2 regions of the Mycobacterium parmense genome follow, and region 1 is predicted to be linked to the other one. Evidence: predicted binding sites of a transcription regulator. Region 1 holds the regulator's gene; the other holds the start of a gene.
What was found. The regulator HspR, encoded in region 1, represses chaperone genes until heat shock. The targets are predictions, from matches to a motif close to ANNTGAGTNNNNNNNACTCANNT.
Positions count from the first base shown of each region.

Region 2: lon (endopeptidase La) is a predicted target of HspR. The motif match lies at 7,414-7,436, and genes of this name have one in related genera.

Region 1 covers NZ_AP022614.1:3,670,142-3,684,549, reverse strand. Annotated here, with positions in the region: gene G6N48_RS17050 ((Fe-S)-binding protein) at 1-904, opposite strand, end outside; gene G6N48_RS17045 (Hsp70 family protein) at 1,069-2,724, opposite strand; gene G6N48_RS17040 (hypothetical protein) at 2,777-3,337, opposite strand; gene G6N48_RS17035 (hypothetical protein) at 3,362-3,955, opposite strand; gene G6N48_RS17030 (amino acid permease) at 4,060-5,517, opposite strand; gene G6N48_RS17025 (aldehyde dehydrogenase family protein) at 5,564-7,054, opposite strand; gene G6N48_RS17020 (LysR family transcriptional regulator) at 7,161-8,087, shown strand; gene dnaK (molecular chaperone DnaK) at 8,345-10,204, shown strand; gene grpE (nucleotide exchange factor GrpE) at 10,201-10,842, shown strand; gene dnaJ (molecular chaperone DnaJ) at 10,896-12,074, shown strand; gene G6N48_RS17000 (heat shock protein transcriptional repressor HspR) at 12,074-12,472, shown strand; gene G6N48_RS16995 (LuxR C-terminal-related transcriptional regulator) at 12,546-14,408, shown strand, end outside.
Region 2 covers NZ_AP022614.1:1,450,354-1,464,761, reverse strand. Annotated here, with positions in the region: gene G6N48_RS06745 (helix-turn-helix transcriptional regulator) at 1-3,219, shown strand, start outside; gene G6N48_RS06740 (DUF72 domain-containing protein) at 3,289-4,014, opposite strand; gene G6N48_RS06735 (HhH-GDP family DNA glycosylase) at 4,021-4,656, opposite strand; gene G6N48_RS06730 (TfoX/Sxy family protein) at 4,700-5,032, opposite strand; gene lon (endopeptidase La) at 5,074-7,401, opposite strand; gene G6N48_RS06720 (alpha-hydroxy acid oxidase) at 7,544-8,788, opposite strand; gene G6N48_RS06715 (DUF1810 domain-containing protein) at 8,807-9,235, shown strand; gene G6N48_RS06710 (alpha-amylase family protein) at 9,255-10,583, opposite strand; gene G6N48_RS06705 (alkyl hydroperoxide reductase) at 10,594-11,130, opposite strand; gene G6N48_RS06700 (peroxiredoxin) at 11,133-11,720, opposite strand; gene G6N48_RS06695 (hydrogen peroxide-inducible genes activator) at 11,825-12,763, shown strand; gene G6N48_RS06690 (EthD domain-containing protein) at 12,773-13,483, shown strand; gene G6N48_RS06685 (TIGR03618 family F420-dependent PPOX class oxidoreductase) at 13,480-13,923, shown strand; gene G6N48_RS06680 (enoyl-CoA hydratase/isomerase family protein) at 13,951-14,408, shown strand, end outside.

The sequences.
Region 1 (14,408 bases):
GGCAGCGACCGCATTCGGTGCACGTGGCGAAGTCCAGCATGGCCTTCCAGCTGAAGTCCTCGATTTTGCCGCGGCCGAATGTGGCGTCGTCGGGCGGGTTTTCGAAGTCGACGGGCTTGCCGTCGGCCTCGATCGGCAGCAGCGGGCCGAGCCCGTCGGGCAGCCGCTTGAAGATGACGTTGATGGGTGCGGTGAAGATGTGCAGGTGCTTGGAGTTCAGCACGATGATGAGGAACGCCAGCATGACCGCGATGTGCAGCAGCAGCGCCGTGGTCTCGATGATCTCGTTGGCGGGCTGGCCCAGCGGTCGCAGTATCGCGCCGAACAGCTGGGACACGAATGCGCCGTTGCCGTAGGGCAGGGTGCCGTTGTTGACGGCGGACCCGCGCACCAGCACGTAGGTCCAGATGACGTTGAAGATCATGAACAACACCAGCCAGGCGCCGCCGGTGTGCGAGCCGTAGAACCGCGACGAGCGTCCGATCTCGCGCGGGCTGCGCATCAGCCGGATGATCGCGAACGTGGTGATGCCGAGGAAAACGGCGGTGGCGAAGAAGTCCTGCAGAAAGCCCAGCGCGTTCCAGCGGCCGATGATCGGGATGTGGAAGTTCTCCTGGAAAAGGAACCCGTAGGCCTCGATGTACACGGTGAGCAGGATGAAAAAGCCCCACATGGTGAAGAAGTGGGCCAGGCCGGGAATCGACCACTTCAGCAGCCGGCGCTGGCCGAAGACCTCGGTGATCTCCGTCCAGACCCGCCTGCCGGGGTCGTCGGTGTGCCCTGGGGCGGGCTTACCGGCCGTGACCAGCTTGAACAGGAACAGAACCCGCCGTGCGGCGAGCGCGAGCACGATCAAGCTCATGCCCATGCCCACGGTCAATCTGATGAGCATCTGCGTGGTCACAGAAATCTCCCCAATGCATCGTTATTCGGCGTTACCGCAGTCTGCGATTTGCCTGCTTAGCCCTGCTCATAGTTACATCTCCCGGCCTTTCGACGCGAGAAAGGTTCCCCTAACTTCGCGTTTGCCGGGCACCGGTGGCGCAGGCATACCCGCGCCCCGCTCCGCTAACGCCGGAACGGCGGTTCGAAACGCGGAAACGGTCTGTCCCGCGTGGGTGCCGGCGGAGCGGCGGTGGTGGTGGCCTCAGTGGTGGTGCTGGGCTGGGTGGTCGTGGTCGGGGCCGCGGTGGTTGTGGCGGTCGTCGTCGTGGTGGTCTGTGGCGGCGCCGCGGTGGTCGTGGCCGGCGGTTGGGTGGTGGGCGGCGGCGGGAGGACCGTCACCGTGGTGCTGTCGCCCGGCCCGGTGACGGTCACGGTCTGCGACGTCGGCGGCGGTGCCGGTTCAGTGGCCGGGGGGTTGCCCGGGTTGGAACCCGAGTCGGCCAGATTGATGCCCAGCAGCACGGCCACCAGCACCGCCGCGCCCGCCGCGGCCACGCTCACGACCAGCGCCGTGCGCTTGTACCAGGGCAGCCCGCCGCCGGCAGCGGGCGGCGCATCGCGGTCGTCGTCATATTCCGTTGCCTCGCGCGCATACTCGCCGGTGGCGTCGCGCCCCGTGTAGGGCACCAGCTCGTCGTCGGCGTCGTCGGCATCCTGCGACCACGCCAGCGCCGGGTCGGCGTCCGCGGCCCGCGCGGTGGGAACCAGTTCGGTCGGCGTCTGCACCGCGGCGGCGGCACTTGTCGGGACACCCGCGGAGGCCTGCTGCTGGCCGAGGAGCGCCGCCCCGACGGCGGCAGCCGACCCGGGCTGCGCCGCGGTGAGCAGGGGCACCCCGAAGCGCTGCGACAGGCGGGCGCCGACCAACGGGATGGCGGCGCCGCCGCCGACGGCCGCCACGGCGGCCAGGCCGCCTGGCCCAATTCCGTTGCGCTGCAACGCTTCATCGATCGCTCGCAGCAGGTGCTCCAGTGGCTCGGCGATGAGCTGCTCGAAGTCGTTGCGCGACAACACAACAGGTTCACCCGAACCCGGCGTGACCGTGGCTGTCGCCGCCGTCGAGAGTCGTTCCTTCGCGCGCCGGCATTCGCCCAGCAACCGGGTCTGTGAGCCGATTCGCGTGGTGGCCCCCAGGTCGGCGACGGTCGCGTCCGCGGCCGGTGCGCGCACGTGCTCCGCGACGAGCTGATCGATGGCGTCGCCGGAGAATTCGGTGTGCCGCAGCGTCGAGCCGGTGGGCCCGGACCCCGGCCGGGCGCCCATCAGCGTGACGCTGGTGCCGCCGGCGCCGAAATCGCACACCGCGACGGCACCGTCGGTGGGGAAGCCGGGTTGGGTGCGCAGTCCGGCCAGCGCGGCGGTGGCGTCGGAGACCAGCGTCGGCGGCACGCCGTCGCGTTCGAGGTCCGGCTGGGCGAAGAATTCCTCGCGCAGCGCGCTGAACTGGGCCTGTGACCAGTACGAGGGGACGGCGATGGTGACCGGTGTGCCGTAGCCGACCGCGCGCGCCATGGCCTCGATGGCCTCGACGGTCAGCACCTCGCCCAGGTACTTCGTCCCGTCGGCGGCCACCAACGGCGACGGGTCGCCGACCCTTTCGACGAAGCCCCGCAGCACCAGTCCGGATTCGGTCAGGTTCGGATTCTCTTCGGGCAGGCCGACTTCGGTGGGCCGGTGCTCGAACAGCGTCAGCACCGAACTGCGGCGCAACGGGGCGTGACCCGCGCGCACCGCGACCAGATTGGCCGCGCCGACCGACAGCCCGAGCGACTCGCTCATATCGCGCACCCCTGTGTCAGTTGTCGTGGATCTCCGCGAGTGTAGGTGCGCGTCAGCGCAGGCCGGGCGGCACCGTGATCACCGTCGGCACCTCCGGGATGGTGATCACCGAGGGCAGGTGCAAATGCGGCAGGTGATGCGTCGGCGGTGGCTGCTGCTGGGTGGGCTGGCGGGTCGGCTGGTAGGTCGGCTGTTCCGGCGGCGGGGCGACCGCGCTGCTGGACGGCGGTGGTGTGGTGGTCGTGGTGGACGGGGTCGTCGTGGTGGTCGGGGAGGTTGTGCTTGTCGTGCTGGTCGTCGGGGTCTTGCTGGTGCCCTGCTGGCCCTGGAGCAGTTCGACGATGCCGAAGATGATCAGGCCGATCAGGATCACGACGACGACAAGCCAGGCGATGAGCATCGCGGGCCTGCGGTACCAGGGCTTGGGCTCGGCGTCCGGGTCGAGGTCGTCCAGCGGGCCGAACGAGTCGGTCTGCGGGAACTGACCGGGCGCCGGCGGCCCGGTGGAGGGCGGCGGGGCCTCGACGGCGGGCGGAACTGCGCCGGCGCCGAAATTGGCATGCTGGGTCGGCTGATCGTGAAAATCGTCCCCCGGTGGGCCGTTGCGTGCCACGGCACCGATGGTACTGACAGGCGCTCAGAACGTGTCGACCTTCTCGATGCTGACGAACATGCCGTGCTTGGTGTGGTCGTTGGTGAAACGCGTGCCGTCGGGCGTGGCGTTGATGGTCCAGCCCTGGGCCTCGTAGGTCTTGTAGTCGATGGTGACGGTCGGGATGGAGCCCAGGTTGCCCAGCACCCATTGGACGGTGCCGCCCGCGGTGACGCTCACGCCGTTGGCGTGCTCACCGTCTTGCATCGGCGAGTTGGTGAACGGAGCCTCGCAGCCGACGCTGTCGTTGTTGATCTGGCAGCGGGTCATGCCGGACTTGGTCTCGATGAAGACGTAGCCGTTCTGGTCCGGCGGTAGCGGGATCGCGGCCCCCGGGGTGGTGGGGCTGGTCGGCGCGATCGACGAACCGGGCGCGGGACTGCTGGTCGGCGGCGGCGACGACGACGGGCGCGGCGTGGGAAACGTGGGCTCGGTGGGCCCTCCTGCCCCCGGCGACGCGACCGGCCTGCCCTCGATGCTGGAGCTGCAGCCGGACACCGGCATGGCGCTCACCAGCACGGGCGACAGCAGCAACGACCCACCGGCCATGCCCCACCGCGCCTTCTGCGACAACCGCACCTGAACTCCCGAAATCTCGAATTTCGCGCCTCAGACTACGCAGCGGGCGGGTAAAGCGACCGCAGTGACGCGCCCACGTTTACCCCACCGTGACCGAGGCGAGTTCAGGCCGCGAGCGGGGGATCCGTGCGCGGAGAGGCCGAGGCGGCACTGTCTTCGGCGATGGCCTGGACGCGGTGGCGGACCAAGAACCAGCCGCCGATGAGCGCGGGGACCCCGAGCACGATCGCGCCGAGCAGCCAGGGGCCCTGCACCTTGTCCAGCAGCATCAGGATCAGGACGCCGGCCAGGAAGGCCAGCGTGACGTAGCCGCTGTAGGGGGCCAGCGGCATCCGGAAGTCGGGCCGCTGCAAGGCACCGCGGCGGGAGAGCCGGTAGAGGCGCAGCTGGCACGCCACGATCGTGCCCCAGGCCACCACCACACCGACGGCGGCGAGGTGCAGCACGATCTCGAACGCCTGGCTCGGCTTGACCGCGTTGAGCACGATGCCCAGCAGGCCGACGGCGCTGGTCAACAGGATTCCGCCGTACGGCACGCCGTTCTTGGACATGGGCGCGGTGAACTTCGGGCCGCTGCCGTTGATCGCCATCGACCGCAGGATGCGCCCGGTGCTGTACAGCCCGGCGTTCAGGCTGGACAGCGCGGCGGTGAGGACCACCAGGTTCATGATGTTGCCCGCGCCGCTGAAACCCGCCTTGGAGAAGAACGTCACGAACGGGCTCACGTGGTTCTGGTAGGCGGTGTGCGGCAGCAGCAGGGCCAGCAGCACCGTCGAGCCGATGTAGAAGACCGCGATGCGAAAGACCACCGAGTTGATCGCGCGCGGCATGATCTTCTCCGGGTTCACCGTCTCCCCGGCCGCAATGCCAACCAATTCCACTGCGGCGTAAGCGAATACCACCCCCGAGGTGACGAGCACCAGCGGCACCAGGCCGGCGGGCAGCAGACCGCCGTGGTCGGCCCACAACGACGGCCCGGTGTCGCGGCCGTCCACCTTGAAGCGGCCGACCAGGAACACCGTGCCGACGACCAGGAACGTGATCAGCGCCAGCACCTTGACCAGCGAGGCCCAGAACTCCAGTTCGCCGAAGAGCTTGACCGAGATCAGGTTCATCGACAGCACCACCAGCAGCGCGACCAGCGCGAGGGTCCACTGCGGCACCGGGTCGAACGTCTTCCAGTAGTGGCAGTAGTGCGCGATCGCGGTGGTGTCCACGATCCCCGTCATCGCCCAGTTCAGGCAGTACATCCAGCCGGCCGCGAATGCCACCTTCTCTCCGAAGAATTCGCGTGCATAGGAAACGAAGGAACCCGAGGAGGGACGGTGCAGCACCAGCTCGCCCAGCGCGCGCAGGATCAGGAAGACGAAGACGCCGCAGACGCCGTACACCAGAAACAGCCCGGGCCCCGCCGACGCGAGCCTTCCCCCGGCGCCGAGGAACAGCCCGGTTCCGATGGCGCCGCCGAGGCCGATCATCTGCAGCTGGCGGTTCTTGAGGGCCTTGTGATAGCCCGTGTCTTCGCGGGTCAGCCGCTCGGCGGCGTCATCTACGGGTTGCATCAAGCTCCTGCGGCGTGGCCCCTGGAAGGCTCAGGGTAACCCACGCTCAGGCGTCGAGCACCCGGGCCGCTGCGCTCCAATAAGACAGCTCGTCGCGGTTGGCGGCCAGCCGGATCGTCTTGGTGTAGCCGTACTCCGCCAGCGTCTCCTGGGCGTGCTCGCGCCCGAAGCCGCTGTGGCCCACCCCTCCGAAGCCGGTGCCGATGGCGATGCGCTGATAGTTGTTGACGAACACGCCCCCGGCGCGGATCTGCCGGCTCACCCGCAGCGCTCGGTCGCCGTCGGCGGTGAACACCGACGCGACCAGTCCGAACGGGGTGCCGTTGGCAATGCGCACGGCCTCTTCCTCGTCCTTGAACGGGATCAGGGAGACCACCGGGCCGAAGATCTCTTCGCGGGCCACCCGCATGCGTGGGCTGACGTCGGCGAGCACGGTGGGCGCGACGTAGAACCCGTCCGCCAGCCGCGGATCGCCGGGCAGCGGCGCCTGGGCGGCGATGCGGGCGCCCTCGTCGACCGCGATCTGCAGGTAGTCGAGGACCCGCCGCTGCTGGTCGCGGGTGACCAACGGCCCGACGTCGGTGTTGGCGTCGAATCCGTCGCCCACCTTCAGCCGGCTCACCGCGGCGCAGAGCTTCTCTTCGAACTCGGCGTAGATGTTCTCCTGCACCAGGATTCGGGACGCGGCCGTGCAGGCTTCGCCCTGGTTGAAGAATCCGCCGTCGACGGCGGCCAGCAGGGCGGCGTGCAGATCCGCGTCGTCGAAGACAAGCAACGGGTTCTTGCCGCCCAGTTCCATGAGGGTCGGGGTGAGGTTGCCCGCGGCGGTCCGCAGCACCGACGCCCCCGTTCGCGGCGATCCGGTGAAGGACACCTTGCCCACCAGCCGGTGCCCGGCGAGTGCGGCGCCCACCTGGCCCCGGCCCGCCACGGCGTGCACCACGCGGTCCGGCAGGACCGACTGCATCAATTCGACCATCCGCAGCACCACCGAGGGGGCCTGTTCCGGCGGCTTGAGGACCACGGCGTTGCCGACGGCCAGCGCCGGGGCGACCTTCCCGGCGGTGTGGATGGGGGGCCAGTTGAACGGCACGATGCCGGCGATCACGCCGTACGGTTCCAGCATCGTCATGTCCACGACCGGGCCGTAGTCGCGGGCCTGGCTGGGCAGCACCTCGACCATGCTGGCGAAGTACTCGAAGATCGAGATCGCCGCCTCGACGTCGAAATTGCGCGCCTGGCTGACGGGCTTGCCCATCTCCAGCGACTCGAGCCCGGCGATCTCGTCGGCGTTGGCGCGGATCACCTCGGCGATCCGGCGCAGGTGCCGGCCACGCTCCCGCGCCGGGCGCCGCTTCCAGTGCAGGTGCGCGGCGTGGGCGGCGCGTACGGCCTGGTCCACCTCTTCGGGCCCGGCGCCCTGGACAACGGTCACCGTCTGACCGGTTGCGGGGTTCTCGACGACGAACTGGTCGTCGGTGGACGGCGAGGACCACCGGGTCCTGATGCTCGTCAGGGGAGGGGCTTGCTGAGTCAAGGGGCACCGTCCAAATCGTTTGACATGCGTACGATATTTGCGGCGAGGCGATCAGCGCCAATGACATGTTTTGATAGGTCTTATCGGAAATCGTAATAATGGCAGCATGGAGCTTCGCCACCTGGAGTATTTCCTGGCCGTCGCCGACAACCGCAGCTTCACCGAGGCCGCCAAGAGGCTCCACGTCGTCCAGTCCGGGGTGTCGGCCACCATCAAGGCCCTCGAACGTGAGCTCGGCGCCGAGCTGTTCGCCCGGGGCCCGGCGGGTGTGACGCTGACCCCGGCCGGCGAGGTGCTGCGGCCCCGCGCCCGAGAAACCATCGACGCGGCGCGCGCCGCCAAGGATGCCGTCAACGCCACCTGTGGGTCGGTCTGCGGGACGGTCACGCTGGGGACGCTCACCTCGATAGGCGTCATCGATCTGCCCACGCTGTTGTCCGAGCTGCACGCCCGGCACCCGCAGGTGGTTGTGCACCTGCGGGCCGCCGCAGCCGGGTCGGCCGGCCTGGCCCGGCAGCTGCGTGACGGCGACCTCGACGTCGCTTTCCTGGTCTTCACCGGCCCGGCGCCGGCCGACCTGCACGCACGGCTGGTCGCCGCCGTGCCCCTGCTCCTGGTCGTTCCCGCCGACCACCCCCTGGCGCAACGGGACTCGGTGCCGCTGGCCGAGCTGGCCGGAATGTCGTTCGTGGACAGCCCGCCCGGCTACGGCACCAGGACGGTGGTGGACAACGCGTTCACCGCCGCCTGTGTGGACCGGACCGTCGCGCTCGAGGTCGCCGACCTGGGCACGGCGGCGACCTACATCCGCAACGGCCTGGGTATCGGATTCCTGAGCTGGTCGATCCTCGACGAGATCGACGACTCCGGCCTCGCGACGGTCAAGATCGCCGACCACGACATGCAGTGGCGGCTCTACGTCGCCACCTCGGCGATGCGGCCGCCGAGCGCCGCGGCGCGTGCGCTGTTGGCGCTGATGGAGGAGATGATCACCGTCCGGTCGGCGTCTGATCACCGGGCGATCGGCAGCTGATCGGTACACGATCGGCACCTGATCGGCAAAGCGCGACGGCCGTCTCGCGCACCGGGAACGTTCGGCGCCGGCAACTCCGGCAGGCTCGGCGCGCGCCGGGAACAAGACGGCGGTGCCCACCGTTGGCATGATCGATAAGTTGAGCGAACCACACTCAAGCTTGGTTTGACACCGCCACGGAGGCGGAGGCAGTCTTGAGCGGGGTTCACTCAGCATAGTGCCACGACAGAAAGCTCTACTACTCAGGAGGAATCACTATGGCTCGTGCGGTCGGTATCGACCTCGGGACCACCAACTCCGTCGTCGCAGTTCTCGAAGGCGGCGACCCGGTCGTGGTCGCCAACTCCGAGGGCTCGAGGACGACTCCGTCCATCGTCGCCTTCGCCCGCAACGGCGAGGTACTGGTCGGTCAGCCCGCCAAGAACCAGGCGGTGACCAACGTCGACCGCACCATCCGTTCGGTCAAGCGGCACATGGGCACCGACTGGTCCATCGAGATCGACGGTAAGAAATACACCGCGCAGGAGATCAGTGCGCGGGTTCTGATGAAGCTCAAGCGCGACGCGGAGGCCTACCTCGGTGAGGACATCACCGACGCGGTCATCACCGTGCCCGCCTACTTCAACGACGCCCAGCGCCAGGCGACCAAGGAGGCCGGCCAGATCGCCGGCCTGAACGTGCTGCGCATCGTCAACGAGCCCACCGCCGCGGCGCTGGCCTACGGCCTGGACAAGGGCGAGAAGGAACAGACCATCCTGGTCTTCGACCTGGGCGGCGGCACGTTCGACGTCTCGCTGCTCGAAATCGGCGAGGGCGTGGTCGAGGTCCGTGCGACCAGCGGTGACAACCACCTCGGTGGCGACGACTGGGACGACCGCGTAGTCAGCTGGCTGGTCGACAAATTCAAGGCCACCAGTGGCATCGACCTGACCAAGGACAAGATGGCCATGCAGCGGCTGCGTGAGGCCGCCGAGAAGGCCAAGATCGAGCTGAGCTCCAGCCAGAGCACCTCGATCAACCTCCCCTACATCACCGTCGACGCCGACAAGAACCCGCTGTTCCTCGACGAGCAGCTGACCCGTGCCGAGTTCCAGAAGATCACCCAAGACCTGCTGGACCGCACCCGTCAGCCCTTCCAGTCGGTGATCAAGGACGCCGGCATCTCGGTCTCCGAGATCGACCACGTGGTGCTGGTGGGTGGTTCCACCCGCATGCCCGCGGTGACCGACCTGGTCAAGGAGCTCACCGGAGGCAAGGAGCCCAACAAGGGCGTCAACCCCGACGAGGTGGTGGCCGTGGGCGCCGCGCTGCAGGCCGGCGTCCTCAAGGGTGAGGTGAAAGACGTTCTGCTGCTTGACGTCACGCCGCTGAGCCTGGGTATCGAAACCAAGGGCGGCGTGATGACCAAGCTCATCGAGCGCAACACCACGATCCCGACCAAGCGGTCGGAGACCTTCACCACGGCCGACGACAATCAGCCGTCGGTGCAGATCCAGGTCTATCAGGGTGAGCGCGAGATCGCCTCGCACAACAAGCTGCTCGGTTCGTTCGAGCTGACCGGCATTCCGCCGGCCCCGCGTGGCGTGCCCCAGATCGAGGTCACCTTCGACATCGACGCCAACGGCATCGTGCACGTCACGGCCAAGGACAAGGGCACCGGCAAGGAGAACACGATCAAGATCCAGGAGGGCTCCGGCCTGTCCAAGGAGGAGATCGACCGGATGATCAAGGACGCCGAGGCCCACGCCGAGGAGGACCGTCAGCGCCGCGAGGAGGCCGACATCCGCAACCAGGCCGAGACGCTGGTCTATCAAACCGAGAAGTTCGTCACCGAACAGCGCGGCGCCGAAGGCGGACCCAAGGTCCCCGAGGACACCCTGAACAAGGTGGATGCGGCTGTGGCGGAAGCCAAGTCGGCGCTGGAAGGCACCGACATCTCCGCGATCAAGTCGGCGATGGAGAAGCTGGGACAGGAGTCCCAGGCGCTCGGCCAGGCGATCTACGAGGCCACGCAGGCCGCGGGCGGCCAGGCCGGCGGCCCCGAGTCCGGCTCGGCCGGCTCGGCCGACGACGTTGTCGACGCGGAGGTGGTCGACGACGACCGGGAGTCCAAGTGAGCGAAGGACACCCGGAACAGGTAACGGTCACCGACAAGCGGCGCATCGATCCGGAGACCGGAGAAGTGCGGCAGGCCCCTCCCGGCGCCCAGCCGGGAGGGGCGCCGGGAGCGGCCGCGCCCACGGGATCGGAGGCAGGCCCGGCCGACACCAAAGTCGCCGAGCTCACCGCCGATCTGCAGCGGGTGCAGGCCGACTTCGCCAACTACCGCAAGCGCGCGCTGCGCGACCAGCAGGCCGCGGCGGACCGGGCCAAGGCGGCCGTCGTCAATCAATTGCTGGGCGTGCTCGACGATCTCGACCGCGCGCGCAAGCACGGCGACCTGGACTCGGGCCCGCTGAAGTCGGTGGCCGACAAGCTGGACAGCGCGTTGTCCGGGCTCGGACTGACGGCGTTCGGCGAGGAGGGCGAGGACTTCGACCCGGTGCTGCACGAAGCGGTCCAGCACGAGGGCGACGGCTCGCGCCCGGTGATCGGCACCGTCATGCGGCAGGGCTACAAACTGGGCGACCAGGTCCTGCGGCACGCGCTGGTCGGGGTCGTCGACACGGTGGATGACACCGTGGCGGACGCGGTGGCGGGCGATCGCGCCGCGCCGGCCGAATCGGGCGATAACCCCGGCGAACCCGGTGACTAGACCACACAATCAGCACAGCAGAACACGAGAGAGGTGAGAGGGGGTGACGCGACATGGCCCAGCGTGAGTGGGTCGAGAAGGACTTCTACAAGGAGCTGGGCGTCTCCTCTGACGCCAGCCCGGAAGAGATCAAGCGCGCCTACCGCAAGCTGGCGCGCGACCTGCACCCTGACGCCAATCCCGACAATCCCGCCGCCGGCGAACGCTTCAAGGCCGTCTCCGAGGCGCACAACGTGTTGTCGGACCCGGCCAAGCGCAAGGAGTACGACGAGACCCGCCGCCTGTTCGCGGGCGGCGGTTTCGGCGGACGCCGGTTCGACGGCGGGGGATTCGGTGGCTTCAACGTCGGCGGTGACGGCGCGGAGTTCAACCTCAACGACCTTTTCGACGCCGCCGGCCGCAGCGGCGGGGCGAACATCGGCGACCTGTTCGGCGGCCTGTTCGGGCGGGGTGCGGGCGCGCGGCCCAGCCGGCCGCGCCGCGGCAACGACCTCGAGACCGAAACGGAGCTGGATTTCGTCGAGGCGGCCAAGGGCGTGGCGATGCCGCTGCGGCTCACCAGCCCGGCGCCGTGCACCAACTGTCACGGCAGCGGCGCGCGGCCGGGCACCAGCCCCAAGGTGTGTCCCACCTGCAACGGATCGGGCGTGATCAACCGCAACCAGGGCGCGTTCGGCTTCTCCGAGCCGTGCACCGACTGCCGCGGTAGCGGCTCGATCATCGAGCACCCGTGCGACGAGTGCAAGGGCACCGGCGTGACGACGCGCACCCGCACCATCAACGTGCGGATCCCGCCCGGCGTCGAGGACGGCCAGCGCATCCGGCTGCCCGGTCAGGGCGAGGCCGGGCTGCGCGGCGCGCCGTCGGGTGACCTCTATGTGACCGTCCACGTGCGTCCGGACAAGGTGTTCGGCCGCGACGGCGACGACCTCACCGTGACCGTTCCGGTCAGCTTCACCGAATTGGCCCTCGGCTCCACCCTTTCGGTGCCCACGCTGGACGGCAAGGTCGGCGTGCGGGTGCCCAAGGGCACCGCCGACGGGCGCATCCTGCGGGTGCGCGGGCGCGGTGTGCCCAAGCGCGGCGGCGGCAACGGTGACCTGCTGGTCACCGTGAAGGTCGCGGTGCCGCCCAACCTGGAGGGTGCCGCGATGGAGGCCCTCGAGGCCTACGCGGAAGCCGAGCGTGCCAGTGGTTTCAACCCACGCGCCGGATGGGCGGGTAATCGCTGATGGCGGTGAATTCCGGCAACCCGCGCAACTCCCGCAAGGATGAGGCGCGGACCTTCCTGATCTCGGTGGCCGCCGAGCTGGCGGGCATGCACGCGCAGACCCTGCGCACCTACGACCGCCTCGGCCTGGTCAGCCCGCGCCGCACTTCCGGCGGGGGACGGCGCTATTCGGAGCACGACGTCGATCTGCTGCGTGAGGTGCAGCGGCTGTCGCAGGACGAGGGGGTCAACCTCGCCGGCATCAAGCGCATCATCGAGCTGACCAACCAGGTCGAGGCGCTGCAGTCGCGGGTGAAGGAGATGACCGAGGAAATCGCGCAACTGCGTGCCGGCCAGCGCCGCGACATCGCAGTGGTGCCCAAGAGCACCGCTCTGGTGGTCTGGAAGCCGCGGCGCTGATCTTCCAAGCTCTCCCGGCGCCCAGCAAAGATTGTCGTTCCGTTTGTTCGCCGATAGGCGTTATATTCGGCCGGTGATCGGCGCCGATTTGCTGACAGGGCGTGACAGCGAATTAGCCGCAATTCGCCGAGCGCTCAGCGGAGTCGGCAATTCGTCGGGCGCCGTCATCGCCGGGGCGGCGGGAGTGGGCAAGACCAGGCTCGCACGCGAAGTGCTGGCTCGTGCGGAGGCGTCCGGTGAGCGGACGTACTGGATCGTGGGAACGCAGTCCGCGCGACAACTGCCGCTGGGCGCATTCACCCCGTCGATTTGCGACGCGGTGCCCGACCCGATTTCCGGCGTGCGGCGGGTCATCAACTCCTTCATCGAGCAGCAACGTCGCGGCCGGGTGCTGATCGGCGTCGACGACGCGCACCTGCTGGACGGGCTGTCCGCCCACGTCATCCACCAGCTGGCGCAGGCGCGCGGCACCCGGTTGCTGGTCACGGTGCGCACCGGCGGCGACGAGGCCGACGCCATCACGGCCCTGTGGAAGGACGAGCTGCTCGCGCGCCTTGATCTGCAACCCCTTTCGGCCCCTGACGTGCGCCGGATCATCGAGGGTGCGCTCGGTGGCGCCGTGGACAGCCGCAGCGCCCGGCGATTCTGGCAACTGACCGGCGGCAACGCGCTGTTCGTGCGCCAGCTGCTGAAGGACCAGATCGCGGCCGGGGCGATCAAGCAGGTGGCCGGGGTGTGGATGTGGGACGAGCGCGTCGCGGTCTCCGACAGCCTCGGCGACATGGTCGGCCGGCAGCTGAGCCGGCTGCAGCCCGAGGTGGCGGCGGTCGTCGACACCCTCTCGCAGTACGAGCCGCTGGCGGTCGACGTGCTCTGCGACCTGGTGGCCCGCGCGGACCTCGAGGAGGCCGAGCGCCTGGGCCTGGTCATCGTGGAACGCACCGGCCCCCGGCTCCTGGCCCGGCTGGCCCATCCGCTGTTCGGCGAGCTTCGCCGCGCCGTCGCCAGCGAGATGTACCTGTCGCGCATCCGCGGCCGGCTCGCGCAGCGCCTGGCCCGGCACGCCGACGCCGACGTGTCGGCCACCGTGCGCCGGGCGCTGTTGACGCTGGAATCGGACCTTCCGCCCGACCCGCAGCTGTACCTGCGGGCGGCGCAGCTCGCGATGACGCTGCTCGATCTCGACCTGTCCGACCGATTCGCCGCCGCCGCGGCCGAGGCGGGGATCAGCGAGGCCGAGGGGCTGCGCGCGATCAGCCTGGCCGGGCGCGGGCACGGCGAGAAGGCCGAGGCGATCCTCGCCGGCATCGGCGTCGACGACCCCGACGGACATCACTGGGCCACCGTGCGCGCGGCGAACCTGGTGTGGAACCTGGGCCGCCCCCGCGACGCGGCCGCGATCCTCGACGGCTTGGCGACGACGCCGGAATCGGAGGCGCAGCGCGCCGAGCGCGCCGCGGTCGAAGCGTGCGTCGACGCCGTCATGGCTCGTTGCGGCTCGGCGGCGGACAAGGCGCGGGCGGCGCTGAGCTCTCCCACGCTGCCCGACTTCCACGCGATGCTGGCGTCCGTCGCGCTGACCACCGCCCAGGGTGCGCTCGGCAAGATCACCGACATCTCCGAGATGGTGGGGCGGGCCATGGACCGCGCGATCACGTCGTTTCAGGCGTCACCCATGCGGTTCTGGTACGGCGCGGTCTACGCCCGCGCCTGCCGGCTCAACGGGCGCATCGACGAATGCGTGCGGGCGGCCCAGCAGCTGGCCGAGTCGGTCCGCGACGTGCCAGGCCTGGCCTACGCCAATCTCGCGTTCCTGCTCGGCCAGGCCGAGCTGGTCCGCGGCGATCTGCGCGCCGCTCTGACGCTGCTGCACGAGGCCCAGGCCGGGGCGCAGAAGCACAGTGTCACAACGGGCTTGCGGGCGGCGAGCTGCTTC
Region 2 (14,408 bases), 2.2 Mb from region 1:
CTGTTGGCTGATGTGGAAGGTTCGACGCGGCTGTGGGAGACCCAGCCCGCCGAGATGACCGCGGCTGTGGCGCGGCTCAATCAAACGGCCTCCGACATGATCGCCGCCCATGATGGAGTACGCCCCGTAGAGCAGGGCGAGGGCGACAGTTTTGTGGCCGCGTTCGCGCGCGCCTCTGACGCGGTGGCCTGCGCGCTCGAGTTGCAGTTGGCGCCGCTGGCCCCGCTCCTGTTGCGCATCGGCGTTCACACGGGCGAGGTGCAGCTGCGCGATGAGGGCAACTACGCCGGTCCGACCATCAACCGCACTGCGCGGCTGCGCGATCTGGCCCACGGCGGTCAGACCGTGCTGTCAGGTGCGGCAGAACCCCTGGTGATCGACCGGCTACCGCAAGGCGCTTGGCTGACCGATCTGGGTACCCACCCGTTGCGTGACCTGCCTCGCCCAGAACGAGTTGTGCAACTGTGCCACCCCGATCTGGTCAACGAGTTCGCGCCCCTGCGAGTCTCGGCCACCGTTGCGTCCACTCGTCTTCCGGTGCAGCTGACCAGTTTTGTGGGTCGCGACGCGGAGGGGACACAGCTGCGCGAGCTGCTGACCGATAACCGGGTGGTGACGTTGACCGGCGCGGGCGGGGCCGGCAAAACGCGGCTGGCGATCGAGGTCGCGGCCCAGATGACGGACGCGTACGCCGACGGTGTGTGGTACGTCGACCTGGCGCCGATCACCGACCCCGAGCTGGTGCCGCTGACGGTGGCACGTGCCTTGGGGTTGCCCGATCAACCGGGCCGCTCCACGACGGACAACGTGCTGCGGTTCGTCCGCGACCGTCAGATGCTGGTGGTGCTGGACAACTGCGAGCATCTGCTCGATGCCAGCGCCGAGATGGTCGTCGCCCTCCTGAGTGGGGCGGCGCAGCTGACCTGTCTCGCCACCAGCCGTGAGGCGATCGGCGTCGCGGGCGAGGTGAGCTGGCGGGTGCCCTCACTCTCGCTGGTTGGTGATGCGGTCGAGTTGTTCAGCGACAGGGCGCGTAATGCCCGCCCCGGTTTCACCGTGACTGATGACAATGCCGCAACTGTGGCGGAGATTTGTGCGCGCCTGGACGGGGTGCCGCTGGCGATCGAGCTGGCCGCGGCGCGGGTTCGGGCGTTGTCACCGGTCGAGATCCTCGACGGCCTGCATGACCGGTTCAGGCTGTTGACCGGTGGTGCGCGGACCGCGGTGCGCCGCCAGCAGACATTGCGCGCCTCGGTGGACTGGTCGCACGCTTTGTTGACCGAGCCCGAACGGGTCCTGTTGCGTCGGTTGGCGGTATTCACCGGCGGATTCGACTTCGACGCCGCCCAAGCGGTCGCCGGTGGCGGTGGGGTGGAGCGTTACCACGTGCTCGATCAACTCACCCTGCTGGTGGACAAGTCGTTGGTGGTGGCCGACGACACCGGGGGCGCAACGCGCTACCGGTTGCTGGAAACGGTGCGCCAGTACGCCCTGGAAAAGCTCGGCGAGTCCGGCGAGGCCGACGCCGTGCGCTCGCGCCACCGAGACCATTACACGGCACTGGCCGCCCTGGTCGACGCTCCGGCAGACGGTGACTATGAGCAGCGCATCGAGCAGGCCGAAATCGAAATCGGCAACATGCGCGCCGCGTTTGAGTGGAGCAGGGAAAACTCCGAGGTAGAGATGGCCCTGGCGCTGGCGTCGTCTTTGCAGCCGCTGTGGCAGGCGCGGGGACGCATCCGGGAAGGGCTGGCCTGGTTCGATGCCGCACTCACTTGTGAGGTCGCGCAGGACGCCGAAGTGGCCGCCGCGGTGCGCGCCCGGGCGCTGGCCGACATAGCGGTGCTTGAGCTATTCTGCGGCGCTGCCGACAGTGCGTCCCACGCGCAGCAAGCTCTGGTCCTCGCGCGTGATGTCGACGACCCGGCCGTGCTGGCCAGGGCGCTGACCGCCTGTGGCCTTACCGCCGCTTACAACGCCGAGTTGGCAGGGAAGTACTTCGCCGAGGCGGTCGGACTCGTCCGGGAGTTGCACGACAAGTGGCGGCTGAGCCAGATACGGGCCCAGCAGGCCGCGGCGGCGATCGCCGCCGGCGACCCGATAGCGGCGCGCGTGGCAGCCGAAGAAGGACGCGACCTCGCCGACGCGATCGGCGATCGATTCGCCTCGCGCCACTGCCGCATGTGCCTGGGTTTGACCCAGGTTTACCAGGGCGATCTGGCTGGAGCCGTCGCACAATTCCGCGCGGTGGCCGCAGAGGCCAAGATCAGCCACGATGGGGTCCACGCGGCGGTGAGCCTCGCGCACCAGGGCACCGCGCTGGCACGGCAGGGGAAGCCAGACGCGGCCCGCGCCGCGGCCGACGCCAGCCTGGAGTCCGTATCCGAGTTTGGCTCGCTTATCGCCAGCGTTGGTTTTTATGCGTTGGCAAATGCGGCCCTGGCCGCCGGCGACGTCGGGACTGCGCGCGACGCGACCGCGGCGGCCTGGAAGCACGGGAATTTCGCGCCGGGCTTTGCGGCGCACCTGCGCCCCATCGTTGCAGCGGCCGCACAGGCAGGCGGGGATCTGATCGCCGCTCGGCGCTGGGCCGACGAAGCGGTCGCAACGGCGCCCGGATGGATCATGATGTTGGCGCTGAGCACACGCGCACGGGTGGCGATCGCCCAGGGTGAGCCGGAGCAGGCCGAACGCGACGCCCGCGACGCGCTCGCGCGTGTGGCCGAGCTCGGGGCGCACCTGGGCATTTGCGACACCCTGGAGTGCCTCGCCGCTCTGGCCGGGCATGGCGGCAGCCACCGCGAAGCGGCGCGGCTGTTCGGCGCGGCACACGGCATCCGGGAACGCGTCGGTGAGGTGCGGTTCAAGGTCTGGAACGACGGCTACGAGGTCTGGCTGACAGAAGTCCGTAACGCTTTGGGCAGCAATGCCTTTGACGCTGCCTGGGCCGAGGGTGCGGCCCTTTCCACACAGGAGGCGATCGCCTATGCCCAGCGCGGCCGCGGCCAGCGCAAACGCCCGGCCAGCGGCTGGGCGTCGCTCACCCCCACCGAACGCGACGTCGTACGCCTGGTCAGCGAAGGACTGGCCAACAACGACATCGCCGCAAGGCTTTTCGTTTCACCACGCACCGTGCAAACCCACCTCACCCACGTCTACACCAAGCTTGGACTGACCAGCCGCGTGCAACTCGCCCAAGAGGCCGGTCGCCACACCTGAAGGTTGCCGGCCATCGGCAGGATGAGGGAACTCCCCGGGGCGTGGCAGCCCGTTGAACCGGAAAGCGGTTCAACCTAACAGGTCTCGTAGGCTCAGCGCGTTACGCACGGCGTGGCCGCCCAGGTCGTTGTTGAAGTACATCCAGACATCCCTACCGTCTGAGTCCCATTCGGCGATCTGAGCCGCCCACCGGCGCAGATCCTGATCGGGGTACGAGCCCTCGTACATCGCGTCCGGATCGGGCCCATGCATCCGCACGTACACCAGGTCGGTGGTGGCCCGTGGGATACACGGCAAACCCGCTCCGCTCATCACCACGTACGCGGCCCCGCGACGTTCCAGCACCGCGTACACGGCCGGATCGTTCCACGACGGGTGCCGCAGCTCGACGGCCACCCGAATCGACGGGGGGACGCTGCGCAGGAAGGAATCCAGGCGCTCGTCATCGCGCTGCTGCTCGGGGTGCAGCTGCACGAGCAGCACGCCGTGGCGGTCACCCAGCACCTGCCAGCACCGCTCGAAGCGCTCGATCCACGGTTCGGCGTTGGCCAGGCGCCGGTAGTGGGTCAGCCCGCGGTGCGCCTTGACCGACATGGTGAACCCTTCGGGCAGTTGATCACGCCAGCCCGCGAACGTCGAATCCTTGGGCCAGCGGTAGAAACTCGCGTTCAGTTCGACGGTGTCGAAGACTTCGGTGTAGCGGGCCAGCCGGCGGGCTTGCGGCAACCCGGGGGGGTAGAGCACGCCGGTCCAGTGGTTGTAGGACCACCCGGAGGTGCCGATCCGTATCGTCACCGCCGTTCAGCCCATCACCTGCCGGCGCACGTCGTCGTCCAGCGACACCCTGATGAGCGCGGCGGCGAGCCGCGCACTACCTTGCGGAGCAAGGGCTTTGAGCTTCGCCGGCGAGTCGGGCAGGCCCAGGCTCTTGGCCGCGGCGGTGGCGCGGTCGTCGAAGTAGGGCCGCACCCAGGTCCACACGTCCTGGACTTCGCGCAGGTAGATGTCGGCGCCGGTGTCGCCGATTCCCTTGAACTTCTTGAGCATACGTTTCGCGGTCGCGGGGTCGTGCTCGCAACGGACGGCGAGTTCGCGAAGGTCCCCGGAGTAGTCGTCGCGGACCCGCTCGGCCATCTCGGTGAGCCGGGTGGCCGAACTCTCGTCGTAGCGCGCGTAGTGCGCACGGCCGAACACGTCGATCATGGTCCGGCGATCCGATTGCAGCACCGCCTTCGGCGTGCGCAGGCCCGCCTTGAACAACTCCCGGGCGGCGCCCATGGCGATGGTGGCGTCGATCGGCTTGCTCGCGAGCATGCACAGCACGAGGAGCTGGAACAGGGGCATGGGCTTGTCGTCGAGCTTGATCCCGGCCTCGGCTGCGTAGGTCGTTCCGGCGACCTCGGGCAGCCTTTCGACGATCTGCTTCGGCTTGTCCATGCCGCACCGCCTACCCGCACCGGCTCCCGGCAAACCGGGGCCGTCACTTCGGCGGGAGGCTGCGCGCGTGGCCCACCCCGCGGGTTACCCAGCCGTGCAGCTGGCGTCGGGTTTTCACCCCGGCGGTCTCGACGCGCAGCCAGCCGCGGGTCTCGCGTCCCGCCATCACCATGGGATGGACGTGGGCGCGTTGCAGCAGTTCGTCGGTGTCGTCCGGCGGCACGCGGACCAGCAGCCCGCCCTGCCCGCTTACGGCGACGGACATGTTGCCGTTGATCAGAAACGCCAGGCCGCCGAACATGCGCTTCTCCTCGACGCCGCGCTCGGCGCCGAGGAGTTCGCGAATCCTGTCGGCGAGGTCCTCGTCGTAGGCCACCCGCAGACCTTAACGCCGAGTGTCACGCCCGCCCAGCGGGATCAGGCCGCCGCCGCGCTGTGCGTCGCCGGCTCCAGGGCCTGCGCGACGATCTCGGCGACGTCGGCCATCGGCTTGACCGTCAGCGCCCCGAGCACCTCGGCGGGCACGTCATCGAGATCCGGCTCGTTGCGCGCCGGGATGAACACCGTTGACAGTCCGGCACGTTGGGCCGCCAGCAGCTTCTGCTTGACGCCGCCGATCGGCAGCACCCGTCCGTTCAGTGTGACCTCGCCGGTCATGCCGACGTCGGAGCGGACCTGACGCCCGGTGGCCATCGACACCAGCGCGGTCACCATGGTGACACCGGCCGACGGACCGTCCTTCGGGACGGCGCCGGCGGGCACGTGCACGTGGATGCGCCGGTCCAGCGCCGACGGGTCGACACCGAGTTCCGCGGCGTGGGAGCGCACGTAGGACAACGCGATCTGCGCCGACTCCTTCATCACGTCACCCAGCTGACCGGTCAGCTGCAACCCCGCCTCGCCGTCGGTCGCCCCGGCCTCGATGTAGAGCACATCACCGCCGAGGCCCGTGACGGCCAAACCGGTGGCCACGCCCGGCACCGCGGTGCGCTCCGCCGACTCGGGCGTGAACCGCGGACGGCCCAGGTAATCAACCAGATCCGGCTCGTCGACGGTAACGGGCCCACTTTCGGAGGCGAGCTTCGTCGTCACCTTGCGCAACGCCTTGGCCAGCAGTCGTTCGAACTGCCGCACGCCGGGCTCGCGCGTGTAGTCGGCGGCGATCTTGCGCAGCGCGGCGTCGGTGACGGTCACCTCGTCGTCGCTGAGCGCCGCCCGCTCCCGCTGCCGGGGCAGCAGGTAGTCGCGCGCGATGGCGACCTTGTCGTCCTCGGTGTAGCCGTCGATCGCCACCAGCTCCATCCGGTCCAGCAGCGCCGACGGGATGTTCTCGATGACGTTGGCGGTGGCCAAAAACAACACGTCGGACAGGTCCAGGTCCAGGTCCAGGTAGTGGTCCCGGAACGTGTGGTTCTGCGCCGGGTCCAGCACCTCGAGCAGCGCGGCGCTCGGGTCGCCGCGGTAGTCGGAGCCGACCTTGTCGATCTCGTCAAGCAGCACAACGGGATTCATCGAACCCGCCTCGCCTATCGCGCGCACGATGCGGCCCGGCAACGCCCCCACGTAGGTGCGCCGGTGGCCGCGGATCTCGGCCTCGTCGCGCACCCCGCCCAGGGCCACGCGCACGAACTTGCGGCCCAGCGCCCTTGCCACACTCTCGCCCAGTGACGTCTTGCCGACCCCGGGAGGCCCGGCCAGCACCATAACCGCGCCCGAACCGCGGCCGCCGACCACCTGCAGCCCGCGCTGCGCGCGGCGCGCCCGCACGGCCAGGTACTCGACGATGCGGTCCTTGACGTCGTCCAGCCCGTGGTGGTCGGCGTCCAGGATCTCCCGCGCGGCCCCCAGGTCGGTGGAATCGTCGGTCTTGACGTTCCACGGCAGATCCAGCACCGTGTCCAGCCAGGTGCGAATCCAGCTGCTCTCCGGGCTCTGGTCGCTGGACCGCTCCAGCTTGCCGACCTCGCGCAGCGCGGCCTCGCGCACGTTCTCGGGCAGCTCGGCGGCCTCGACGCGGGCCCGGTAGTCGGCTGAGTTGCCGGCACCGTCGGGGTCCATGTCGCCGAGCTCCTTGCGGATGGCGGCCAGCTGCTGACGCAGCAGGAACTCCTTCTGCGTCTTTTCCATGCCCTCCCGCACGTCCTCGGCGATCTTGTCGTTGACCTCGACCTCGGCCAGGTGGCCGCTGGTCCAGTCGATCAGCACCCGCAGCCGCTCGGCCACGTCGACGGTCTCGAGCAGTTGCCGCTTCTGCACGTCGGTGAGGTAGGAGGCGTAGCCGGAGGTGTCCGCCAGCGCCGAAGGGTCGGTCAGGCTGTTGACGTGGTCGACGATCTGCCAGGCCTCACGACGCTGCAGCATGGCCAGCAACAGCTTCTTGTATTCCGCCGCCAGCGCCTTGACCTCGTCGGTCACCGGCGTCTGGGCGACCTCGGTCACCTCGACCCACAGCGCCGCGCCCGGCCCGGACGCTCCCGCGCCGATCTGCGCCCTGCGCTCACCGCGCACGACGGCCGCGGTGCCGCCGCCCGCGATGCGGCCGACCTGCAATATCTTCGCGATCACGCCGTGCGAGGGGTAACGATCCTCCAGCCGGGGTGCGATCAGGAGTTGCCCCGATTCGCTCGCCTGAGCGGCGTCGATCGCCGCACGCGCGGCGTCGTCGAGCGCTACCGGCACGACCATCCCGGGCAACACGATCGTGTCGGTGACGAACAGCACCGGCACGGACTTGGCTTCAGCCATCGATCCTCCAAAACTTGAGTCTGATGCGCTTAACCCAGCCCGGCGCCGGTTTGTTCCCTCGGGCTCCTTCCGGGGCCGAATGTGCGGCCAGCCGCACATTCGATCGCGAGTGTGCGGCCAGCCGCACACTGGCGGGCAAGCGTCACACCGGCGGGCTGATGGGGCTTAGCCGCCGCAGCTGCGTGACGTGCCTGGGCGAAAGCTCTTCCAGGCAGGCGACCCCGAGCAGGCGCATGGTCCGGGCAATCCCTTCGGAGAGGATCTCGATCGCGCGGGCGACGCCCGCCTGGCCGCCGGCCATCAACCCGTACAGGTAAGCCCGCCCGACCAGCGTGCAGCGGGCACCGAGGGCGATCGCCGCGACGATGTCGGCGCCGGACATGATCCCGGTGTCCACCAGGATCTCGGTGTCACCGGCGAGTTCGCGCGCCACTGTGGGCAGTAGATGGAAAGGCACCGGCGCCCGGTCCAGCTGCCGCCCGCCGTGGTTGGACAGCAAGATGCCGTCGACGCCGCGATCGACGACAGCGCGAGCGTCTTCCAGCGTCTGGATGCCCTTGACCACGAGCTTGCCGGGCCACTGCGCCTTGATCCACTCCAGGTCGTCGAAGGTCAGGCTCGGGTCGAACATCGTGCTCAGGTACTCGGCCACGGTGCCGGGCCAGCGGTCCAGCGACGCGAAGGCCAGCGGCTCGGTGGTCAACAGATCGAACCACCACCTCGGGTGCCCGGCCGCGTCGAGGATGGTCCGAATCGTCAGCGTCGGTGGGATCGTCATCCCGTTGCGGTTGTCACGCAGCCGCGCTCCGGAGACCGGGACGTCGACGGTGGCCAGCAGGGTGTCGAATCCGGCGTCGGCGGCGCGCCGCACCAGCGCCATCGAGCGCTCGCGGTCATGCCACATGTAGAGCTGGAACCACTTGCGCCCCTGCGGGGCGGCGGCCACCAGGTCTTCGATGGCGGTGGTGCCCAGGGTGGACAGCGAGAACGGGATCCCGGCCGCCGCTGCCGCCCGCGCGCCGGCGACCTCGCCCTCGGTGTGCATCAACCGGGTGAAGCCGGTCGGGGCGATCGCGAACGGCCACGCGACCGGCTGACCGAGCACGTTCCACCCCGTGGACACCTTCGTCACGTCGCGCAGGATGGTGGGGTGAAATTCGATGTCGCGGAACGCTTGTCGCGCGCGCTCGATGGACAGCTCGTCCTCGGCGGCGCCGTCGGTGTAGTCGAACGCCGCCCTGGGCGTGCGCCGTTTGGCGATGCGCCGCAGGTCCGCGATGGTGAACGCGGCGGCCAGGCGGCGTTTGGCGCTATCGAACTGCGGCTTCTTGAATTGGATCAGGGGCGCCAGGTCGCGCACCTTGGGCACTCGTCGTTTGACGGCCATATGTGTCACCGTACTCATATGGACGACCCGTTCGATCTGAAGCGTTTCGTCGACGCGCAGGGCCCGGTGTACGCAGACGTCGTCGACGAGTTGCGCGCCGGACGCAAACGCACCCACTGGATGTGGTTCGTCTTCCCGCAGCTGCGCGGCCTGGGTGCCAGCGCGATGGCCACGCGCTACGGCATCTCCTCGCTCGAGGAAGCCGGCGCGTACCTGGCACATGACGTGTTGGGGCCGCGGCTGCGTGAGTGCACCCGCCTGGTCAACGACGTGGGTGGCCGGCCGATCGGGGCGATCTTCGGCTCACCCGACGACCTGAAGCTGCGCTCGTCGATGACGTTGTTCGCCGCCGCCACCGCTGACAACGAGGAATTCGTCGCGCTGCTGGACAAGTACTACGACGGCCGCCGGGACGAGGCGACGCTGGCGCGGCTGCCGAAGACCTAGTTTCGCCCACCACTTCCGCCTAGGCGGGGCCCAGAATTCGCCAGCCGTGCGGCTCGACGACCACCTCGTCCACGAGTTCTGGCGGCGGCGCGGCGGATCCGCCGACGACCCGGGCCCGCGAGACGCCCACTTCGGCCGGCCTCAGCCGCAACGGCTCGTCGTCGATGTTGAGCGCGACCAGCAGGACGTCGTCGCCGCGACGTGTTTCGTAGACGTAGCACCGGTTTTCCAGGCGCAGCGCACTCGTCGACGCCGCATGCAGCCACGGGTTCCGGCGGCGGAGCCCGACCAGGAACTGGTGCAGCGCCCAGGTTTCGGCACCCATCGCATCCAATGGCACCGGGGGAGAGCCGAACTCGGGGCGCACGGCGTCGTCGCCGCCGAAGCGCTCCTCTTTCACACCGAGAAACCCGAGCTCGTCGCCGGCGTAGATGCTGGGCACGCCCCCGACGGTCAGCGCCAGCACCAGCGCGTGAGCCACGTGTTCGCGCCGCTCGAGGCGGCTGGCGATCCGGGTCACGTCGTGGTTGCCGACGAAGGTCAGCGGAGAGAAGCGGGTCAGGAATTCGTTGTGCCGCTGCAGCGCCCAGTCGAGCTCGAAGAAGTTACCGTCGTTGAGGCTGCTCCAGATGGCCTTCCACAGCTCGTATTGGGTTGCGGAGTCGAAGGTGGCGGCATCGACGACCGCGGAGTAGTCGCCGTGGATGAGCTCGGCGACGAACCACGCGTCGGGATGGCGCTCACGCACCCGCGGCAACACCGAGGCCCAGAACCGTTCCGGCACAGCGTAAGCCGCGTCCAGACGCCAACCGCTCGCCCCGCGCGCCAGCCAGTGGCACAGCACGTCGACGGTGTAGTCGATAACCTCGGGGTTGTCGTGGTTGAGGGCGATGAGGTCGCCGTGGCCCTCGAAGGTGTCAAAGCGCCCCGGCCGTCCGCGAAACCAGCGTGCCGCGGCCCCGTCCCCGGATGCCTCGCGATAACGCTGGAAGTCGACGCCGACGTGGTTGAAGACGCCGTCCAGCAGGATGCGCAACCCCCTTCGCCTGCCCTCGGCCACCAGATGGTCGAAGTCGGCGTCGTCACCGAGGCGGGGATCGATGCGGTAGTGGTCGGTCGTGTCGTATCCGTGTGTGCGCGAGGCGAATACCGGTCCCAGCGCCACGCCCGACGCGCCGAGGGCGATGGCATGGTCGAACCAGTCGACGAGCCGCCGCAGCCGGTGTTCGCCGGGCTGCGGCGGCCCGAATGACGGGGACGCGGGAAACGCGCCGACGAATCCCAGCGGATAGACCTGCCACCAGATCGCGTGCTCGACCCAGGCTGGTCCGGTAACGGGACGCGTCACAGTGGCGGGGTCAGCCGACGTTGGCCAGCGTCTCGCAGGCCACCATCGCTTGCGCCACGCCGGCGACGATCGCCGCCACCTTCAGCGCTTCCTGGATGGTTTCCCGGCTCACGCCCGCCTCACGCAGCGTGTGCTCGTGAGCGGCAACGCAGTCCGGGCACCCGTTGATCGACGACACGGCGAAGCACCATAACTCGAAGTTCGCCTTGTCCACGCCGGGATTGGCGATGATGTTCATCCGCAATCCCGCCCGCAGGTCGTCGTACTTGCCGTCCAGGAAGCCCCGGCCGCGGTAGAACACGTTGTTCATGCCCATGATCGAGGCGGCCCCCAGCGCCGCGTTGTACGCCTCGCCGGACAAGGTGTCGGCCGCCTCGGTGCCGATCTCGGCCAGCACCCGGGCATTCCGCGTGGCCGCCGCGCTGGCCAGCAGCGTGCCCCACAGCTGCTCCTCGTTCAGCTCGGTGCTGCGGGTGATCGAGCCGAGGTTGAGCTTGAGGTCCTTGGCGTATTCGGGGAGTGCGGCTTTGAGGTTTTCCACACTCATGACTACGCGGAGGCCTTGAGCAGCTCGCCGGCGTTGAGCGTCGGGTCGCCCTTGCGCCAGTTGCAGGCGCACAGCTCGTCGGACTGCAGCGCGTCGAGCACCCGCAGGACCTCTTCGACGTTGCGGCCCACCGAACCGGCGGTGACGGAGACGAATTGGACCTCGTTGTTGGGGTCGACCAGGAACGTGGCGCGGTCGGCGACACCGTCGGCGTTGAGGACGCCGGTGGCCAGGCTCAGTTCGCGCTTGATGTCCGAGAGCATCGGGAAGGGCAGCTGCTTGAGGTCCTCGTGCTGAGCGCGCCAGTTGAAGTGCACGAACTCGCTGTCGATCGAGACGCCGAGAACCTGCGCGTCGCGGTCGGAGAATTCGTCGTTCAGCTTCCCGAACGCCGCGATCTCGGTCGGGCACACGAAGGTGAAGTCCTTGGGCCAGAAGAACACCACGCGCCACTTGCCGGCGTGGTCGTCGCTGCTGACGGTGGTGAAGTAGTCGCTGGGGTCCTGGGCGTCGACTTTCGACAGATCGCCCGGAATCAGCGCGGTGAGCTGGTAGGAGGGGAACTGATCGCCGATCGTCAGCAAAGCCATGTCGCTCCTTTTTGGAATGGGTACAAACAATTTGTTGTGTACCCATGATGGTGCCGAACATTCAGTGTCAGGTAAAGGTGATATTTACCACTAGACTCATAGCCATGACCGATAAGACTTATCAGCCGACAGTCGCCGGCCTGCGGGCGTTCGCCGCGGTGGCCGAGAAGCGGCATTTCAGCAGTGCCGCAACCGCTCTCGGTGTCAGCCAGTCGACGTTGTCGCAGGCGCTCGCCGCGCTGGAGGCGGGCCTGGGAACCCAACTGGTCGAGCGGTCGACGCGGCGGGTCTTCCTCACGGCGGAGGGGGCGGAACTGCTCCCGCACGCCCAGGCCGTGGTGGAGGCGATGGACGCGTTCACCGCCGCGGCGGCGGGCTCGTCCGATCCGCTGCAGGCCAACGTGCGGCTGGGACTCATCCCGACCGTCGCCCCCTACGTGCTGCCGACGGTGCTCGCCGGGCTGTCGGTGCAACTGCCCGGTCTGACGTTGCGGGTGGTCGAGGACCAGACCGAACGGTTGCTGACCGTCCTGCGCGAAGGGGCGCTGGACGCGGCGCTGATTGCGCTGCCCGCCGACGCCGCCGGCGTCACCGCCATCCCCATCTACGACGAGGACTTCGTGCTGGCACTGCCTCCGGGCCACTCGCTGTCGGGCAAGCGCCGGGTCCCCGCGGCGGCGCTGGCCGAATTGCCGCTGTTGCTGCTCGACGACGGGCACTGCCTGCGCGATCAGGCGCTCGAGGTCTGCCACAAGGCCGGCATACGCGCCGAGCTGGCCAACACCCGCGCCGCCTCGCTGGCGACCGCGGTGCAGTGCGTCACCGGTGGCCTGGGGGTGACGCTGATCCCGCAGACGGCGGTGCCGGTCGAGGCGGCACGCAGCCGCCTCGGGCTCGCGCAGTTCGCCGGGCCGCGTCCGGGGCGCCGCATCGGCCTGGTCTACCGCTCGTCGAGCGGACGCGACGACTCCTACCGGCGGCTGGCCGCGACGATCGGGAAGCTGATCAGCGGCGAACACCAGGTACGCCTGGTCAGGCAGTAAGTTCGGCCTATGGAAAAGGTGATCGCCGTGCTGATGGGTGACGAGCCGGATGACGAATGGTGCGCCCGGCAGCGCGGACCCGTCGCCGAGTCCCTGTTGGGGCTGGGGCTGCCCGGGCTGTCGGTCAATGTCCGCGACGGTGCCGTGCGCGCGTCGGTGATGACGCTCACCACGCTGGACCCGCCCGTCGCGGCGGTGGTGAGCATGTGGACCCAGCAGTGTTACGGCGAACAGATGGCGGCGGCGCTCGAGCTGCTCAGCCGGGAATGCGACCGGCTGGCCGCCTATCTGGTGACCGAGTCCGTCCCGCTGGCGGCCCCCAGCGGCCAGCCGGGTTGCCGCACACCGGGACTGGCCAACGTGGCGTTGCTGCGGCGCCCTGCCGAGCTGGATCAGGCCACCTGGCTCACCCGGTGGCAGCGTGACCACACGTCGGTGGCCATCGACACACAGTCGACCTTCGGTTACACCCAGAACTGGGTGGTGCGCGCGCTGACCGCCGAGGCGCCGGGAATCGCGGGCATCGTCGAAGAGTTGTTTCCTTCTGAGGCGATCACCGACATCAAGGCTTTCTTCGGGGCCGCCGACGACGCCGACTTGCAGAACAGGATCACCCAGATGGTGGCCAGCACCGCGGCTTTCGGGGCCAACGAGAACATCGACACGGTTCCCACCAGTCGCTACGTCGTCAAGTCACCTTTCACGGAGGAGGCCCGATGACGACATTGAAAGACGCCGTCGCCCTGGCCACGGCGGAGAACGGGCTGGCCGTGGTGTCCACCGTGCGCGCCGACGCGACGGTGCAGGCGTCGCTGGTCAACGTCGGCCTGCTCCCACACCCGGCCACCGGTCAACCCGTCCTGGGCTTCGCCACCTACGGCAAGGTCAAGCTCGCCAACCTGCGGGCACGTCCGCAGCTGGCCGTCACGTTTCGCGGCGGGTGGCGGTGGGCGACCGTCGAGGGCCGCGCGGAACTGGCCGGCCCCGAGGACACGCCGCCCTGGCTCACCGGCGCAGACCAACTGCGCTTGCTGCTGCGCGAGGTCTTCACCGCCGCGGGCGGCACGCACGACGACTGGGACGAATATGACCGGGTGATGGCCCGGGAGGGCCGCGCGGTGGTGCTGATCGACCCGACGCGCGTCTACGGCAACGGCTGACCGACGAACGTTGGCTAGGCTGCTGCCGTGATACTGCAGATCGATGACGACAAGCGGGTTCGCACCCTCACCCTGAACCGCCCCGAGGCGCTGAACGCCTTCAACGAGGCCCTCTACGACGCCACCGCCGACGCGCTGCTGGCCGCCGCCGACGATCCGCAGGTCGCCGTCGTCCTGCTCACCGGCGCGGGCCGCGGCTTCTCCGCGGGCACCGACCTCGGCGAGATGCAGGCCCGCATCACCGATCCGGGCTTCACCCCGGGCAAGCACGGTTTCACCGGCCTGATCGACGCGCTGAGCGCCTTCCCCAAGCCGCTGATCTGCGCGGTCAACGGCGTGGGGGTGGGCATCGGCGCCACCATCCTGGGCTACGCCGACCTGGCGTTCATGTCCTCGACGGCGCGGCTGAAGTGTCCCTTCACCAGCCTCGGGGTGGCGCCCGAGGCGGCGTCGTCGTACCTGCTGCCGCAGTTGGTGGGCCGGCA